Regions from separate parts of the Shewanella sp. ZOR0012 genome, predicted to be linked through region 2. Evidence: predicted binding sites of a transcription regulator. Region 2 holds the regulator's gene; the other holds the start of a gene.
The links. The regulator MetJ, encoded in region 2, represses methionine synthesis genes. The targets are predictions, from matches to a motif close to TAGACGTCTAGACGTCTA.

Region 1 (7,835 bases), 2.7 Mb from region 2:
CACTGCCATGGTGGATGATGATTGGTGTGATGGATCGTATTTTATCGAACATGCCAAATTTCTGGCTGCTCTTCTAGATTCTCTGGAGGATCAAATTTCGGTAATTGATAGTACAGGTGTCATACAATTTACCAATCTTTCATGGAATCGGTTTGCCGAGCAAAATGGTATGCCGAAGGGCTATAATTGGATTGGGACAAACTATATGAATGTGTGTGCAGGTTCTGATGAGCCGCTTGCACTAACCGCATTTGAGGGTATTCGCCGAGTTATTCAGCATGACCAAGAGCGATTTTCTATGGAGTACCCTTGCCATAGTCCTGATATCTTAAGATATTTTCTGATGCGAGTCGTCTCAGTTCAAGGCCAAGGCGTTGAACCCGGTTATTACGTTATTTCCCATGCCAATATTACTGAGCGTAAACTACTGGAGCTAGAGATAGCGGATTTATCTGAACACGATGCATTAACTGGCTTAGCTAATAGGCGGTTATTTAGTCGTTTTTTGCACAACGAGTGGCGTCGAAGTCAGCGAGAGCAAACCCCGCTTTCCCTTCTTATGCTGGATTTGGATAATTTCAAGGCATGTAATGATCACCTTGGCCATCAGATGGGGGATGATTCGTTACAGATGGTGGGAAGAGTGTTGAAGTCTTTCTGCCAACGTCCTGCTGACTTACCTTGCCGGTTTGGGGGAGACGAGTTTGCGTTAATCCTAGGCAATACGGATAGAGAAAATGCTCAACAGATTGCTGAGAAGATCTGTCAAGCAATTAAAGCATTGGATATTGTTATCGAGGGAGATACTCGATTGAGTGCGAGTGTTGGGGTTGCGACTCTCTGTGCAGGAATTCGTGATTCTGAAACTCTGTTACTTAGTGCAGCCGATGCGGCGTTATATGTTGCTAAGCGGGCTGGTAAAGACTGTTGCCATGGTGTGCATTTAGAGCCTTGTTTTACGGAATAATAGGAAGATAGTCTCAATACTAGACTCGTCACCTAATATTCGATTGTACTTATCATTTTAAAAAGTTAAAGGTTGTAACCTTTGTCATTGGTAACAAAAAACCGCCGTTAGGCGGTTTTTTTACAAGCGAAAGCATGGGGATAATGTAGATTATAGACCTGCATCGGCGCGCAGTGCGTCAGCTTTATCCGTCGCTTCCCATGGGAATTCACTGCGACCAAAGTGACCATAAGCGGCAGTCGCTTGATAAATTGGACGAGCTAAGTTCAACATTTCAGTTAGGCCGTATGGGCGCAGGTCGAAGTGTTGACGGACTAACTTGATTAAGACTTCTTCAGATACTTTACCCGTACCGAAAGTCTCAACACTGATAGAAGTCGGTTCAGCTACACCGATAGCGTAAGACACTTGGATCTCACAACGGTCTGCCAGACCTGCTGCTACGATGTTTTTCGCAACGTAACGGGCAGCGTAAGCAGCACTACGGTCAACTTTTGATGGGTCTTTACCAGAGAATGCACCACCACCGTGACGCGCCATACCACCGTAGGTATCCACGATGATCTTACGACCGGTTAAACCACAGTCACCCATTGGACCACCGATAACGAAACGGCCAGTTGGGTTAATGAAGTATTTAGTGTCCTTGCTCAGCCATTGTGCTGGCAGAACTGGTTTGATGATGGTTTCCATCACGCCTTCAATCAAATCCGCTTGGGCGATATCAGGGCTGTGTTGGGTAGACAGTACGATCGCATCGATACCAACAATCTTGTTGTCTTCGTAAGCGAAGGTAACTTGGCTTTTCGCATCTGGGCGTAACCATGGCAGAGTGCCGTTTTTACGCACTTCAGATTGACGCTTCACTAATGCGTGGGCATAAGTAATAGGCGCAGGCATCAGAATGTCAGTTTCGTTGCTGGCATAACCAAACATTAAACCTTGGTCGCCGGCACCTTGCTCTTTTGGATCGGCGCGGTCGACACCTTGGTTGATGTCTGGAGACTGTTTACCAATCGCGTTTAATACGGCGCAAGAATCGGCATCGAAGCCCATATCTGAATGGATATAACCAATTTCACGAACCGTTTTACGGGTCAGCTCTTCAATATCAACCCAGGCAGAGGTGGTCACTTCGCCACCTACTAATACCATGCCAGTTTTGACATACGTTTCGCACGCGACACGTGCTTTGGGATCTTGGGCCAGAATCGCGTCTAGCACAGCATCAGAAATCTGATCTGCAATTTTATCGGGATGACCTTCTGAGACCGACTCAGAAGTAAACAAGTGCTTTGCCATAGTAGGAAAATCTCGTTGTTAGCAATCAAACGTGTAGAAGCATCTACATCTAGACGGCTATTTTAGTGGAATTTCATCGCCATGACACCCCCAAAGCTAAATATTTCTGTACTTAGTGAGGTAAATCTCAGCTTTAAAATTTGAACTAAAAAGCATGTTAGTCATTTAACTGATTGAAAATAATTAATTAAAAGTGTTTAAAATCCATCTAATTCCGTTAAGGATACGCGGCGGCATTTCCTCTTTTCCACCGAGACGAGCTTTGGGGGAAATTGTACAGAGTATTGTCATAGCGACTTAAACTACGAATCATTGGCTTGAATAGTTCATCCTTAAGCCATTTTTTATCGCAAAAAGTTCTATTGGCGATGGTAAGGCGAGATTGTGATGAATTTTCGTTTGCGTCGCTTCGCTATGTAGGGGAAAATATGCGTCCAAATTGCCCGCTAGACCCCACAAATTAAGCAGGAGAGAGCATGTCTTCCCGTAAAGTACTCGCCAACGCAATCCGTGCGTTAAGTATGGATGCAGTTCAAAAAGCAAACTCAGGCCACCCAGGCGCCCCAATGGGCATGGCAGATATTGCTGAAGTGCTGTGGAATGATTTCCTTAAGCACAACCCGAACAATCCGAAATGGGTAGATAGAGACCGCTTTATCCTCTCTAACGGTCACGGCTCTATGCTGATCTACTCTTTATTACACCTCACTGGCTACGATCTGCCAATGGATGAGCTGAAGCAATTCCGCCAGTTACATTCTAAAACCCCAGGTCACCCAGAATATGGTTACACCCCAGGTGTTGAAACCACCACGGGTCCATTAGGTGCGGGGATCAGCAACGCTGTGGGTATGGCGATTGCAGAAAAAACCTTAGCGGCACAGTTTAACCGTGAAGGTCACGAGATTGTTGACCACTACACTTACTGCTTCCTCGGCGATGGCTGCTTGATGGAAGGTATTTCCCACGAAGCGTGTTCTCTGGCTGGTACCTTAGGTTTAGGCAAACTGATCGCATTTTGGGATGACAACGGCATCTCTATCGACGGTCATGTTGAAGGCTGGTTTACCGATGACACGCCAAAACGTTTCGAATCATACGGCTGGCACGTGATTGCTAACGTAGATGGTCACGATAGCGATGCGATTCGCGCTGCTATCGAAGCGGCTAAAGCGGTCACCGACAAACCAACCATGATCTGCTGCAAAACCATTATCGGTTTTGGTTCGCCAAACAAATCTGGCAGCCACGATTGCCACGGCGCGCCATTAGGTGATGCGGAAATCGCCGCAGCCCGTGAATTCTTAGGCTGGCCACATGCGCCATTCGAAATCCCTGCCGATGTATACGCTGGTTGGGATGCTAAAGAAGTGGGAGCTGCCCGTGAAGCGGCATGGAACGATAAGTTTGCCGCTTACGCGAAAGCTTACCCAGAACTGGCAAGCGAATACGAGCGCCGTGTACTGAAAGGTGAATTACCAGCCGATTTCGAAGCCAAAGCACAAGCCTTTATCCAAGAATGCCAAGCCAAAGGCGAAGGTATTGCGAGCCGTAAAGCGTCACAAAACGCGATTGCAGCCTTTGGCGCTATGCTGCCTGAACTGTTAGGCGGCTCAGCAGACTTAGCGGGTTCTAACCTCACCTTGTGGGCAGGTTCTAAAGGGATTCAAGACGATCCAGCGGGTAACTACGTGTACTACGGTGTGCGTGAATTCGGTATGAGCGGCATCATGAACGGTGTGTCTCTGCACGGTGGTTTCATCAACTACGGCGCGACTTTCATGATGTTCATGGAATACGCACGCAACGCTGTACGTATGTCTGCACTGATGGGAATTCAAAACATCTTCGTTTACACCCATGACTCTATCGGTCAAGGTGAAGACGGCCCAACTCACCAACCCGTTGAGCAATTAGCTAACCTGCGTATGACGCCAAACATGGCGGTATGGCGCCCATGTGACGCGGCTGAAACCGCAGTAGCGTGGAAAGCGGCTATCGAACGTCGCCATGCTCCAACATCACTGATCTTCAGCCGTCAAAACCTGAAGGCTCAAGCACGTACTGCTGAGCAATTAGCCAATGTGGCAAAAGGCGCTTACGTACTGCAAGACTGTGCAGGTACACCTGAGTACATTCTGATCGCTACTGGTAGTGAAGTGCAATTGGCGGTAGAAGCTGCTGCGGCCCTGACTGAACAAGGCAAACAAGTTCGCGTGGTATCTATGCCATCAAACACTGAGTTTGATAAGCAAGATGCTGCTTACAAAGAATCTGTACTGCCAAAAGCCGTAACTAAACGTATTGCTATCGAAGCGGCCCATACTGACTTCTGGTACAAGTATGTTGGTTTCGAAGGCACAGTTGTGGGCATGACTACTTTTGGTGAGTCTGCGCCAGGCAACGTGCTGCTGAAGCACTTCGGTTTCACCGTTGAAAATGTGCTGAACGCTGCAAAATCACTAGGCTAATTGTTTAGGTGATGGGATTACCGACAAAAGGTTAAACTTTTGAAAGGTTAATCTGTATAATGCGGCCTGCAATCGTTTGCAGGCCGTTTTTGTATATGCAGTATTGTTAAGAGGAAATAAAGACCTCAATGATCCGAGTCGCAATCAATGGTTATGGTCGTATTGGCCGCTCAATCCTTCGTGCTTTATATGAGTCCGGAAAACGCCAGCAAATCCAAATTGTCGCAATCAATGAGTTGGCTAAGCCTGAAGCCATTGTCCATTTGACCCAGTACGATACTACCCACGGTCGATTTCAGCCCAGAGTCAAATTAGTCGATGATCAGATGCTGATCGGCGATGACGCCATCAAAATTCTCCATGAACCTGATCCAGCCAAGCTACCTTGGCGCGAGATGGACATCGATATCGTCTATGAAGCGACAGGTGCCATTTTAGATCGACAAAGCTGCGAGGCCCATATCCACGCGGGTGCCAAACAAGTCTTAATCAGTCATCCTTCATCGGCCGATGTCGACGGCACAATCGTTTACGGTGTGAATCAAGAATTACTGCGCGCCGAGCATACCGTGGTCTCTAATGCTTCTTGTACCACCAACTGTATCGTGCCTGTGATTGATGTACTGGATAAACACTTTGGCGTGAAAAGTGGCGCGATTACCACCATTCATTCGGCGATGAACGATCAGCAAGTGATTGATGCCTATCATGATGACTTACGCCGCACCCGAGCGGCGGGTCAGTCAATTATCCCTGTTGATACTAAACTTGCCCGCGGTATTGAGCGGATTTTGCCGCACATGAAGGACAAATTTGAGGCGATTTCGGTGCGTGTTCCCACGATCAACGTAACAGCTATCGATCTTTCGGTAACATTAGATAAAACAGTGGATATTGCGACCGTCAATCAAGTGTTAGAATTGGCCGCCAATGGACGATTTAACGGCATCTTAGGCTATACTGACGAGCCGCTGGTATCCTGTGATTTTAACCATGATCCGCGCTCCAGTATTGTCGATGGCACCCAGACTCGAGTAAGCGCTGGGCAGTTAGTCAAATTGCTGCTGTGGTGCGATAACGAGTGGGGCTTTGCCAATCGCATGTTAGATACCAGTTTGGCGATGATTGCAGCTAAACAAAGCTGAAGATAAGAATTGATACCAATGGGTTAAAGCGTAGTGGTCAATTCGACGGGATGTCGAGTGCCGAATCGCCATCTACACTAACCGATTGATGAAAAACCAGTTTGTTTTTTGATTATAAAAGGAAGCGTTACCATGGCAATTATCAATATGTCAGATTTAGATCTCCAAGGTAAGCGAGTGCTTATTCGTGAAGATCTCAATGTGCCTGTCAGCAACGGCGTCGTCACCAGTGATGCACGTCTGCGTGCCTCACTCCCTACTATCGAGTTAGCCCTTGCTAAAGGCGCGGCGGTAATGGTGATGTCTCACTTAGGTCGTCCAACCGAAGGTGAGTACAACAGTGAATTCTCCATGCAACCTGTAGTCGATTACTTGGCCAAAGCCCTGTCTTGCACCGTCCGTTTAGCGACCGACTATTTAGACGGCGTTGAAGTTGCGGTAGGCGAAGTGGTTGTGTTTGAAAACGTTCGCTTTAACAAAGGCGAGAAGAAAAACGATGAAGTGCTGTCAAAGAAAATGGCAGCCTTATGTGATGTGTATGTGATGGATGCTTTTGGCACGGCTCACCGCGCAGAAGCCTCAACCAATGGCGTTGGTTTATACGCGCCAATCGCCTGTGCTGGTCCATTACTGGCCCAAGAGTTAGATGCTTTAGGTAAGGCGTTAGATAATCCAGCGCGTCCATTAGTGGCAATTGTTGGCGGCTCTAAAGTGTCAACTAAGCTGACTGTGCTAGAAAGTTTATCCGGTATTGTGGATCAATTAGTGGTTGGCGGTGGTATCGCCAATACCTTTATCGCTGCGGCGGGCCACAATGTAGGTAAATCCTTATACGAAGCGGATTTAATTGATGAAGCTAAGCGCTTAGTGGCGAACGCCCAAAGCCGCGGTGGCGACATTCCTGTGCCTACTGATGTGGTTGTTGCGGGTGAGTTTAGCCCTACAGCTGCTGCGACCTTAAAAGCGGTCAATGAAGTAGGCGATAGCGACATGATTTTCGACATCGGTCCCGACAGCGCCGAAGCCTTAGCGAAAATCATTGAGTCTGCTGGCACTATCGTATGGAACGGCCCTGTGGGCGTGTTCGAGTTCGACCAATTCGGTGAAGGCACTAAGCGTATCGCGCAAGCTATCGCTGATTCTAAAGCCTTCTCTATCGCTGGCGGTGGTGACACCTTAGCGGCGGTCGATAAATACGGTATCGCCGATAAAGTCTCTTACATCTCTACTGGTGGTGGTGCTTTCCTCGAGTTCCTCGAAGGTAAAGAGTTACCCGCTGTAGCTATGTTGAAAAAACGCGGTGCCTAACATTGAGTTAGGTATTGCGCTGTCGCGGCACTGCGCCGCGACAGCACAAAAATGATAAAAAATTATAAAAAAACCGCTCCTTCTCTAAAGGGATTTACACATCACTAGAGCGATTGAGCATAAAAATCCATCCAAACGATAGCGACCTCGGTGACCCAGCGTTAATGTGAAGTCACCCTATTATTGGAGTTAAAAAAATGGCGTTAATTTCCCTACGACAACTACTCGATCACGCGGCAGAGCATGGATACGGTGTGCCAGCGTTCAACGTAAACAACCTTGAGCAAATGCGCGCCATCATGCAGGCCGCAGAAGCCACCGACAGCCCTGTTATCGTGCAAGCCTCTGCGGGTGCGCGTAAATATGCGCGTCCACAATTCTTAAAATACCTGATGACGGCTGCACTTGAGCAGTATCCCGATATCCCAGTCTGTATTCACCAAGACCATGGTACTGACCCTGATATCTGTCAGCGTTCTATCCAATTAGGTATGTCATCAGTAATGATGGACGGCTCATTAATGGCCGATGGTAAAACCCCTGCTTCTTACGAGTACAACGTTGATGTAACTCGCAGAACCGTAGCATTCGCCCACGCGTGTGGTGTGTCTGTTGAGGGCGAAATCGGTTGTTTAGGCAGCT
Region 2 (7,835 bases):
ATTCTTGCAGCAGATCGCGGCAGATCTGTGTTAGATCCGATTGTACCGCTGCTGCCGTCACTTCACGGCCCGCACCCGGCCCACGAATGATCAAAGGATTACCTTGATAGAAGGCTGAGCGGATCACAAACACATTGTCTCCGGGCGTGAGGTTGGCATAGGGGTGGCTCGCATCAATCCACTGTAATCCCACCTCGGCTTTAAGGACTGCGCCGCTATTATCCAAGGAGGCGACATATCTCAGCACTTTGTTTTGTTCCGCTGCAGCACCATATTGCTGCAATAATTCATCATCTAACTCACCGATGCGGGCAAGGAATTGCTCCAACGGAATATCCGCTAAATGGGCAGGCACTAACGAGCGCAGCTCAATATCCTCAAGCTCGATTTCCAGACCGATTTCACGGGCTAAAATCAGCAACTTGCGCTGCATATCGCGACCAGAAAGATCGTCACGAGGATCGGGCTCAGCAATCCCTAAACCACGTGCTTCAATCACTAATTCCGAGAAAGGTTTACTGGTATCGTATTTCTCAAACAACCAGCAAAGAGTGCCAGAGAAAATCCCGCCCACGGCCTCAACGCTATCGCCACTGTTACGCAGATCGTTTAAGGCGTGCTGAATAGGTAAACCCGCGCCGCAGCTGGCGTTATAGCGCCAGAATAAACGGCGATAACCGAGTTGTTCTTTAAGCTCGCGATAAAAAGGCAGTGGGCCAGAACCCGCCAGTTTGTTCGCGCTGACCATATGAATGCCGCGCTCGAAAAACTCTGGGTATTGCAGGGTTAAACTGGCGCTGGCGCTGATATCTAATGCAATCAGTTCATCGCAGTTAAGTTGTTCTAATTGTTCAAATAGATGCTCATACTGCCAAGGAGTGGCTTCGTTATCAAATTCCTGCTGCCAGTTTTCCAAATCCACACCAGTGGACTTAATCAAAGCTTTACTGGAAGTGACCAGACCGACTAACTCGACTTGCGCTTCAAGCTCTTGATTTAACGAGGGAGAGACTGACTTAAACAGCTTCACCCACGCCTCGCCAATATTGCCCACGCCCAGCAGCAATACGCCAATGCGTTTACGCGGGCCAGCACAGCGGCGATGCACTTTTTGGGTCAGCAGATTAACCTGCGACTGTGGCACTAAGGTCACAAGACTTAAATCACCACTGAACAAGGGCTTAGCATCGCGGCTCAATAAGCGGGCAAAGCTGCGGCGATAATGCTCGGCATCGGCACTCACGAGCGCCACTAAGCCAAGCTCGGTATTAATTTGCAGATCTTTAATGCCGAGGGCTTCGGCCTGCGCATCCAATAATTTTTGTACTTGTTTTTGGTTTTCAGCGGTATAGGCAAGCTCAAGCCGTTGATGCGCCGATACCCAATGTGCCAGTGGCGTTAATCCCGCCTCCACCAATTGCTCGAGCAGACTGGCCACATCACCCGCGATCTTAAAGCCAAATAACACCACGGCATTGAGGTTGGTCACCACGGGCGCACTCGCTGAGGAGCTATGGGGCGCAATCAGGGTAAAGTCGGTGTGGGAGGCATAGCTTGAACGCACGGCCAAGCTCACCTCAGTGTTAAACAGCGGCTGCAAAGTGCGTGAATGCAACACGGGTGAGCCTAAACGCGCCAAGCGGTCGGCTTCAGCGAGGGACATGCTCTTGAGTAATTTTGCATCGTTGATTTTGTTTGGATCGGCGTTAAAGACCCCTTCAACGTCGGTCCAAATGGTCACGCGCTCAATGTCGGCAAGACTAGCAATTAAGCTGGCGCTAAAGTCAGAGCCATTGCGACCAAGCAGCAAGGTATCGCCACGCTCGTTTGCGCAGATAAAACCGGTGATCACTAGGCGCTCGTTAGGGTGGGCCGCCAGTAAGGCTTGCACTTTGGCGCGGGATTCTTGCACACGAATTTGCGGCACAGCGGCCTCATCGGCTACGAGAATCGAGCAGGCATCCACATGGCTTGCGGCCACGCCCGATTCACGCAGCAGCGCTGCCATCAGGCGTGCCGACCAACGCTCACCAAAACTCACCACATGGTTAATTTGGTAATCGTTGCGTACATCTAAAGATAATAGACTGATTAACTGGGCTTTATCCGTGGTTAAACGTTCACGTAAATCCCGCGCTTGCTCGTTAGATAACAGCTGCTCAATCAAGCCTTGCTGATAGCTGATAAGGACTTGTAATTCTTCTTGCCATAATTGGTTGCTGTCGCGCAGTGACAACAACTTATATAAAAAGTTAGTGGTTTTACCCGCGGCAGACACCACCACCAGATCATCACTGTGGCCATGGGTTAACAGAATATGGGCGACTCGGCGGTAACAATCGGCATCGGCTAAGCTGGAACCACCAAATTTATGTAAGTGACAACGTGCCATCTATTATTCCTCTACTGACAAGCCGCTACGGCGGCCAATCCTGCTTGAATATCTGCAACTAAGTCATCGGCATCTTCAATACCAACCGACAAACGTAATAGGGTGTCTTTAATGCCAGCTTCAAAACGCGCCTGCGGCTCCATCGCCCTGTGGGTCATGGTCGCGGGCACGGCTACGAGACTCTCAACGCCACCTAAACTCTCAGCCACGCTGAATAAACTTAACGCATCTAAAAAGGCGACCACTTCGGCCTCGCCGCCCTTAAGCTCAAAACTCAGCATAGCGCCAAAACCTTTTTGTTGCTTGGCGGCAATGGCATGACCGGGATGATCCGCAAGACCTGGGTAATACACTTTACTCACGACTGGGCTGTTACTCAGTAACTCCACAATCCGCTCGGCATTACTTTGGTGCTCACGAATGCGCACAGCTAAAGTACGCAGGCCGCGCAGGGTTTGATAACTGTCGAAGGCAGAACCTGTTAAGCCTAAGGTGTTCGACCACCAATGTAAGGTCTCACCAATTTGGGGATCTTTGGCGATCACCGCGCCGCCCACCACATCACTATGGCCATTAATGTATTTCGTGGTGGAGTGGATAACGATATCGGCGCCGAGCAATAGCGGTTGCTGCAAAATCGGCGACAGGAAAGTGTTGTCCACTATCACTAACGCGCCCACACCATGGCTTGCCTTCGCGATAGCCTCAATATCGACGACTCGCAGCAAAGGGTTAGATGGAGTTTCAATCCACACCATTTTAGGTTGCTGGGCAATCGCTTGCGCAAGCGCTTGGCCGTCGGTTTGATCCACCACCAGCAGTTTAAATTGGCCTTTTTTCGCGAGGTTGGTGAATAAACGGTAAGAGCCACCGTAACAATCGTGAGGCACCACCAGTAAATCATCGGGGCCCAGTAAAGTGGTCACTAAGGTAATGGCTGCCATGCCAGTGCAAGTCACCACACCGGTTGCGCCCTTTTCCAGCTTTGCTAAGGCATCGCCTAAAATACTGCGAGTTGGATTGCCGGAACGGCTGTAGTCAAATTCGCGCGGATTTTTATGACCATCGAAGGCGTAATTAGTCGATAGGTAAATTGGCGGCACCACGGCGCCATATTGAGTATCGCTTTCGATACCCTGACGAACGGCCAATGTGGCTAATTGACGCTCGGTCACTAATTTGCCTGCGGTCATCGGGAACTCCTAAGTTCGCAAAGAGATGTCTGGACGTCTAAATGTACCTAAGCCCAGTGGTATCGTCAATAGGCGTTAAGACGTTTAGACGTCTAAACATAAAGAAATCTGTTTGCAATCGCTAAGAAATAGTAGCAATAATTTGACTGTAATCTGTAAGGGTTTAAAATCTGCCCCGAATTTAGCGTTATAACAGGTGAGTCAATGACTGAATGGAATGGGGAATACATCAGCCCCTATGCTGAACATGGCAAGAAGAATGAACAAGTAAAGAAAATTACTGTGTCTATTCCGCTCAAAGTGCTAAAAGTCCTCACGGATGAACGTACGCGTCGTCAGGTCAACAACCTGCGCCACGCAACGAATAGCGAACTGTTGTGCGAAGCATTTTTGCATGCCTACACCGGCCAGCCTCTGCCTGATGATGCCGATCTGTCGAAAGAGTGCCCAGACAGCATCCCCGCTGAAGCGAAGCGGTTGATGGACGAAATGGGGATCGAGTGGGAAGATATGGAATAACGCTTAAGCGTCCATAATCCTGCCGTAACTAATTATTAGGGATCGTTAATGCTCATCAGGCGTGGTGGGTTAAAGTAACGATCCCTATTTTGTTTTGATGGAATCCTATGTTCTCCTTGATCGATCCACAAACGCTCGCTATTGCGTCTGTGATTGTGTTTTTAGGTGCCCTCACCCAGAGTCTGATTGGGTTTGGCTTAGCCGTGGTCGCCAGTCCGTTGCTGTATATCGTCGATCCCCAATTAGTGCCCGCCCCCGTGATTGTGATGGGATTTTCCATCGCGCTACTCACCCTATTGCGTGAACGCGGCCATTTAGAATTCAATGGCTTGCAATACGCGCTCATCGGTCGAGTGCCCGGTGGCTTTATCGGTGCCAGCCTGTTGCTGTTTGCGCCGCAGCCGATTCTTGGTTTAGCAATTGCCGCGATTGTGACGGTTGCCGTGGTGCTGAGCCTGTATAAATTCAGCCTGCCAGTGAATAAAGCGACGCTATTTGGCGCGGGAGTCGTCTCGGGGATCTTTGGCAATATCGCCGCCATTGGTGGCCCTCCGATGGCGATTTTATTGGCGGGTAAGGATGCTTCGCAGTTTCGCGCAGCGTTATCGGCCTTCTTTATCTTTAGTTCGACCATTGCCTTGGCGATTCTTGGGGTGACGGGCCTACTCGAAATCAAGCACTTTTGGCTGTCGCTAATGCTATTGCCCTCGGTCTTTTTAGGCTATCTCGTGGCGGGCAAACTGGTGGGAAATGTGGATAAACATAAGACCAAGATGGCGACCTTAGCCCTCTGCGCTATCAGCGCCTTAGTGCTCACGGTCAAATCAGTGATTGAGTTATTACCGCAATAACCTCCTGCCAATTGCAGTCAATCGCAGCCATAAAAAAGCACCGTTTAACGGTGCTTTTTGCTTGCAGGGATGCGTGTTGTAACCCATTTGAGTATCACTTAATCGCATTAAAGTAATACTCATATTTGTTGCGCTAGTTTGAATGCCATGGGTTAGAGCATTCGCTAACATCACTTAGCTCAGGTAACTTTGGCCTGCATACACAATAAAGTGTCTCAGGGCGAGCACGCCAGTTAAGCTGGCACAGGCCACCATAATCATTGCGCCCTTAGTGTGGCGAGTCGCTGCGGGAAGCAGCATAAACAGCAATGGCACACCAAAGCCAATCCCGACCACGCCAATCCAGAATACGCTTGCCCACACGCCAGAGGTGAGTGATGCCAGCGCCGCAGCCGCCGCTCCGCCCTTAAAGTACAAGGCGCAGAACAACATAAACAGGAACATGATTTCGATGGCCATCACTGGCAGCTCTAAGCCATGCATTTTAGCTAAGGTCTTGTCGTGGCTATCGGTTTTGAACATCACCAGCGCCAGCACCGCATTGGCCGCAGCGCCCGCTGATAAACCAGAAACCAAGAACAATGCAGGCAATACCGCAGTGTTTAGCATCGGATAGGCATTCATCGCCGAGATTAAGAAGCCAGTGTAAGCGCCCACACCAATGGCGAGAACAAACAATAGCACTTCAATCAGCTTTCTAAAGGGCATCAGCAGCTTAGCGATAGGCGCGAGGAAACCTAAGCCCCACTTTGGCAAATCGTCACGCAGTACTAAAATCGCGTAGGCAAATGCCAAGGGTGAGTAAGCCAGTAGCGCTAGTACCCCAATCGCCATAACGGACTGGAAGTTGTAGTTAATTAAAATCAGCCAAAAGTGGAAAGGCTTAGTTAAATCAAACACTAAACAAGCCAAGCCTAAGCTGATTGCCACAGGGCCAATAATTGCCGCGGCCTTGAGGATATTGCTCTCAACTTGCGTTTGTTCTTGATTAAACCAACGCAAACCAATGCCAATCAGCAAACTTCCGGCGGATAAACCCGCCATAAACAGATACACGGCGATGACCCAGTGCCAAGTGACGGGATCATATTGCGCCATATCGCCCCAAGTATTGTTCATAATCAAATCCCCCCTCTTTTGGTAGGAACGCGATATACCCTAGGTTTAGTGCCTAAATGGGTCTTATCTTGGTAAGTGATCTTAGTGTTGAGCAGTGTGGCCACTTCACTTTGTGGATCGTTAGCATCGCCAAACACCAAGGCATCGGTCGGGCACACAGTCACACAGGCTGGCTCTTCACCACGGGCCAAACGCGTGTCCTTACAGAAGTTACACTTGTCAGCCACTTTGGTTTCGGGATTCATAAAACGCACTTTGTACGGACACGCCGCCACGCAGTACATACAACCCACACACTTATCGCCGTGGATGGAGACAATGCCATCTTCGCCCACATAGGCCGCACCCGTTGGACACACCTTCACACAAGGCGCATCTTCACACTGCTGGCAAGACACTCTGTGGTACTTAAAGTGCAGATGGGGCATTTCGCCATAGGGTCCTTCGACTCTCACCTGCAAACGGGTCACCCCTTCTGGAACGCCGTTTTCACTGCGGCAAGCCACGTTACAGGCTTGGCAGCCGATGCACTTGTTCTCATCGTGCACCATCACATATCTTTTCGTCATTTGAGCCTCCAATTAGCGTTTTGCCAGCGTGACGCCAGTGGTGTGTACCGTCATGCCACACACAGGTGCGGTAATGTGGGGCAATAAGTTTCCGCAGTGGATACCTTTGCCTGTCGCTCTAACCAACTCTTTGTTTTTAGAGCCAAAGCCCATATAAGCAAACACGGTATCGGGGCGAATGCCTGGGGTGACTAACGCATGGCCTTCCTCTGTACCTACACTGCTGGTTAAGCGGATAGGGTCGCCATTGCTGATGCCTAATTTGCTCGCGGTATCTGGGTGAACCCACACAGCGTTATCCGACATCAAATTCGCCAGCATGGGCACATTGTGGGTCGCGCCATTGGTATGCACCGCCACCTTACCTTGGATAAAGTAGAGTTCATTTGGCTTTTTAAGCTGCACTTCGCGGAACTTAATGACGCCGCGTCCTGGCGCCATGGCTTCAACCTTGGCGGAGGTCAATTCAATCTTGCCACTTGGGGTTTTAAAGCTGAGTAAACTGCCGTAGGTGCCGTCTTCATCCGCAGGTTTGGCATTGGCATAGGCTTTGGTAAATTCGGCCACCATTTTAGGTTCACGCAACATAATCGGCTTACCGAAGCTGACAAAACCTTCGTCTTTGATCCGGCGCAGCAGCTCTGTGTCGCGGTTTACCTGCAACAGCTGCAGGGTCTCCATGTTTTCCCATGGATAGAATTCACTCAGCCCCAGTTTGTGGCCAATATCCTTAAAGATTTGCCATGACGGACGAGTGTCGCCTAGGGTTTCAACCACCCGTTGGCGCACATAGTAGGCAGGGTTTTTACCGGACTTGTCAGCGATTTCCTCATCACGCTCAAGGTAGGTAGACTCAGGTAATATCACGTCGGCATAGGCCGCGGTTTCACTGATATACACATCGCACACGGCAACAAAGTCGAGTTTTTTCAAGGCTTCGACCACACGCGCTCTGTCGGTCATGGTTTGCATTGGGTTAGTACGGGACATCACCCAGCCATGTAACTGATAAGGCACCGCGCTTAAAGTCGCATCGAGGACGGTTTGATAAATCCCGCCCGCTGACCACATCATGGCGTACTGTTCTTCCACTTGGTCGATACGTTTTGCCGCAGGCTTTGGCATATCTTTTACGCCGGGCTTACCCAGCACGGGGGCCACATTTTCACCGGCGAGCTTGTTATAATCACTA

Region 1: a site for MetJ is predicted at 2,312-2,329, ahead of metK (methionine adenosyltransferase). Genes of this name have one in related genera too.

What each region holds. Positions count from the first base shown of each region.
Region 1 covers NZ_JTLE01000094.1:4,491,759-4,499,593, reverse strand. Annotated here, with positions in the region: gene L976_RS21365 (GGDEF domain-containing protein) at 1-967, shown strand, start outside; gene metK (methionine adenosyltransferase) at 1,118-2,269, opposite strand; gene tkt (transketolase) at 2,746-4,740, shown strand; gene epd (erythrose-4-phosphate dehydrogenase) at 4,869-5,885, shown strand; gene L976_RS21345 (phosphoglycerate kinase) at 6,018-7,193, shown strand; gene fba (class II fructose-bisphosphate aldolase) at 7,391-7,835, shown strand, end outside.
Region 2 covers NZ_JTLE01000094.1:1,790,993-1,798,827, reverse strand. Annotated here, with positions in the region: gene L976_RS09515 (bifunctional aspartate kinase/homoserine dehydrogenase II) at 1-2,392, opposite strand, end outside; gene metB (cystathionine gamma-synthase) at 2,404-3,567, opposite strand; gene metJ (met regulon transcriptional regulator MetJ) at 3,790-4,104, shown strand; gene L976_RS09500 (sulfite exporter TauE/SafE family protein) at 4,212-4,955, shown strand; gene nrfD (NrfD/PsrC family molybdoenzyme membrane anchor subunit) at 5,130-6,074, opposite strand; gene L976_RS09490 (4Fe-4S dicluster domain-containing protein) at 6,077-6,643, opposite strand; gene phsA (thiosulfate reductase PhsA) at 6,656-7,835, opposite strand, start outside.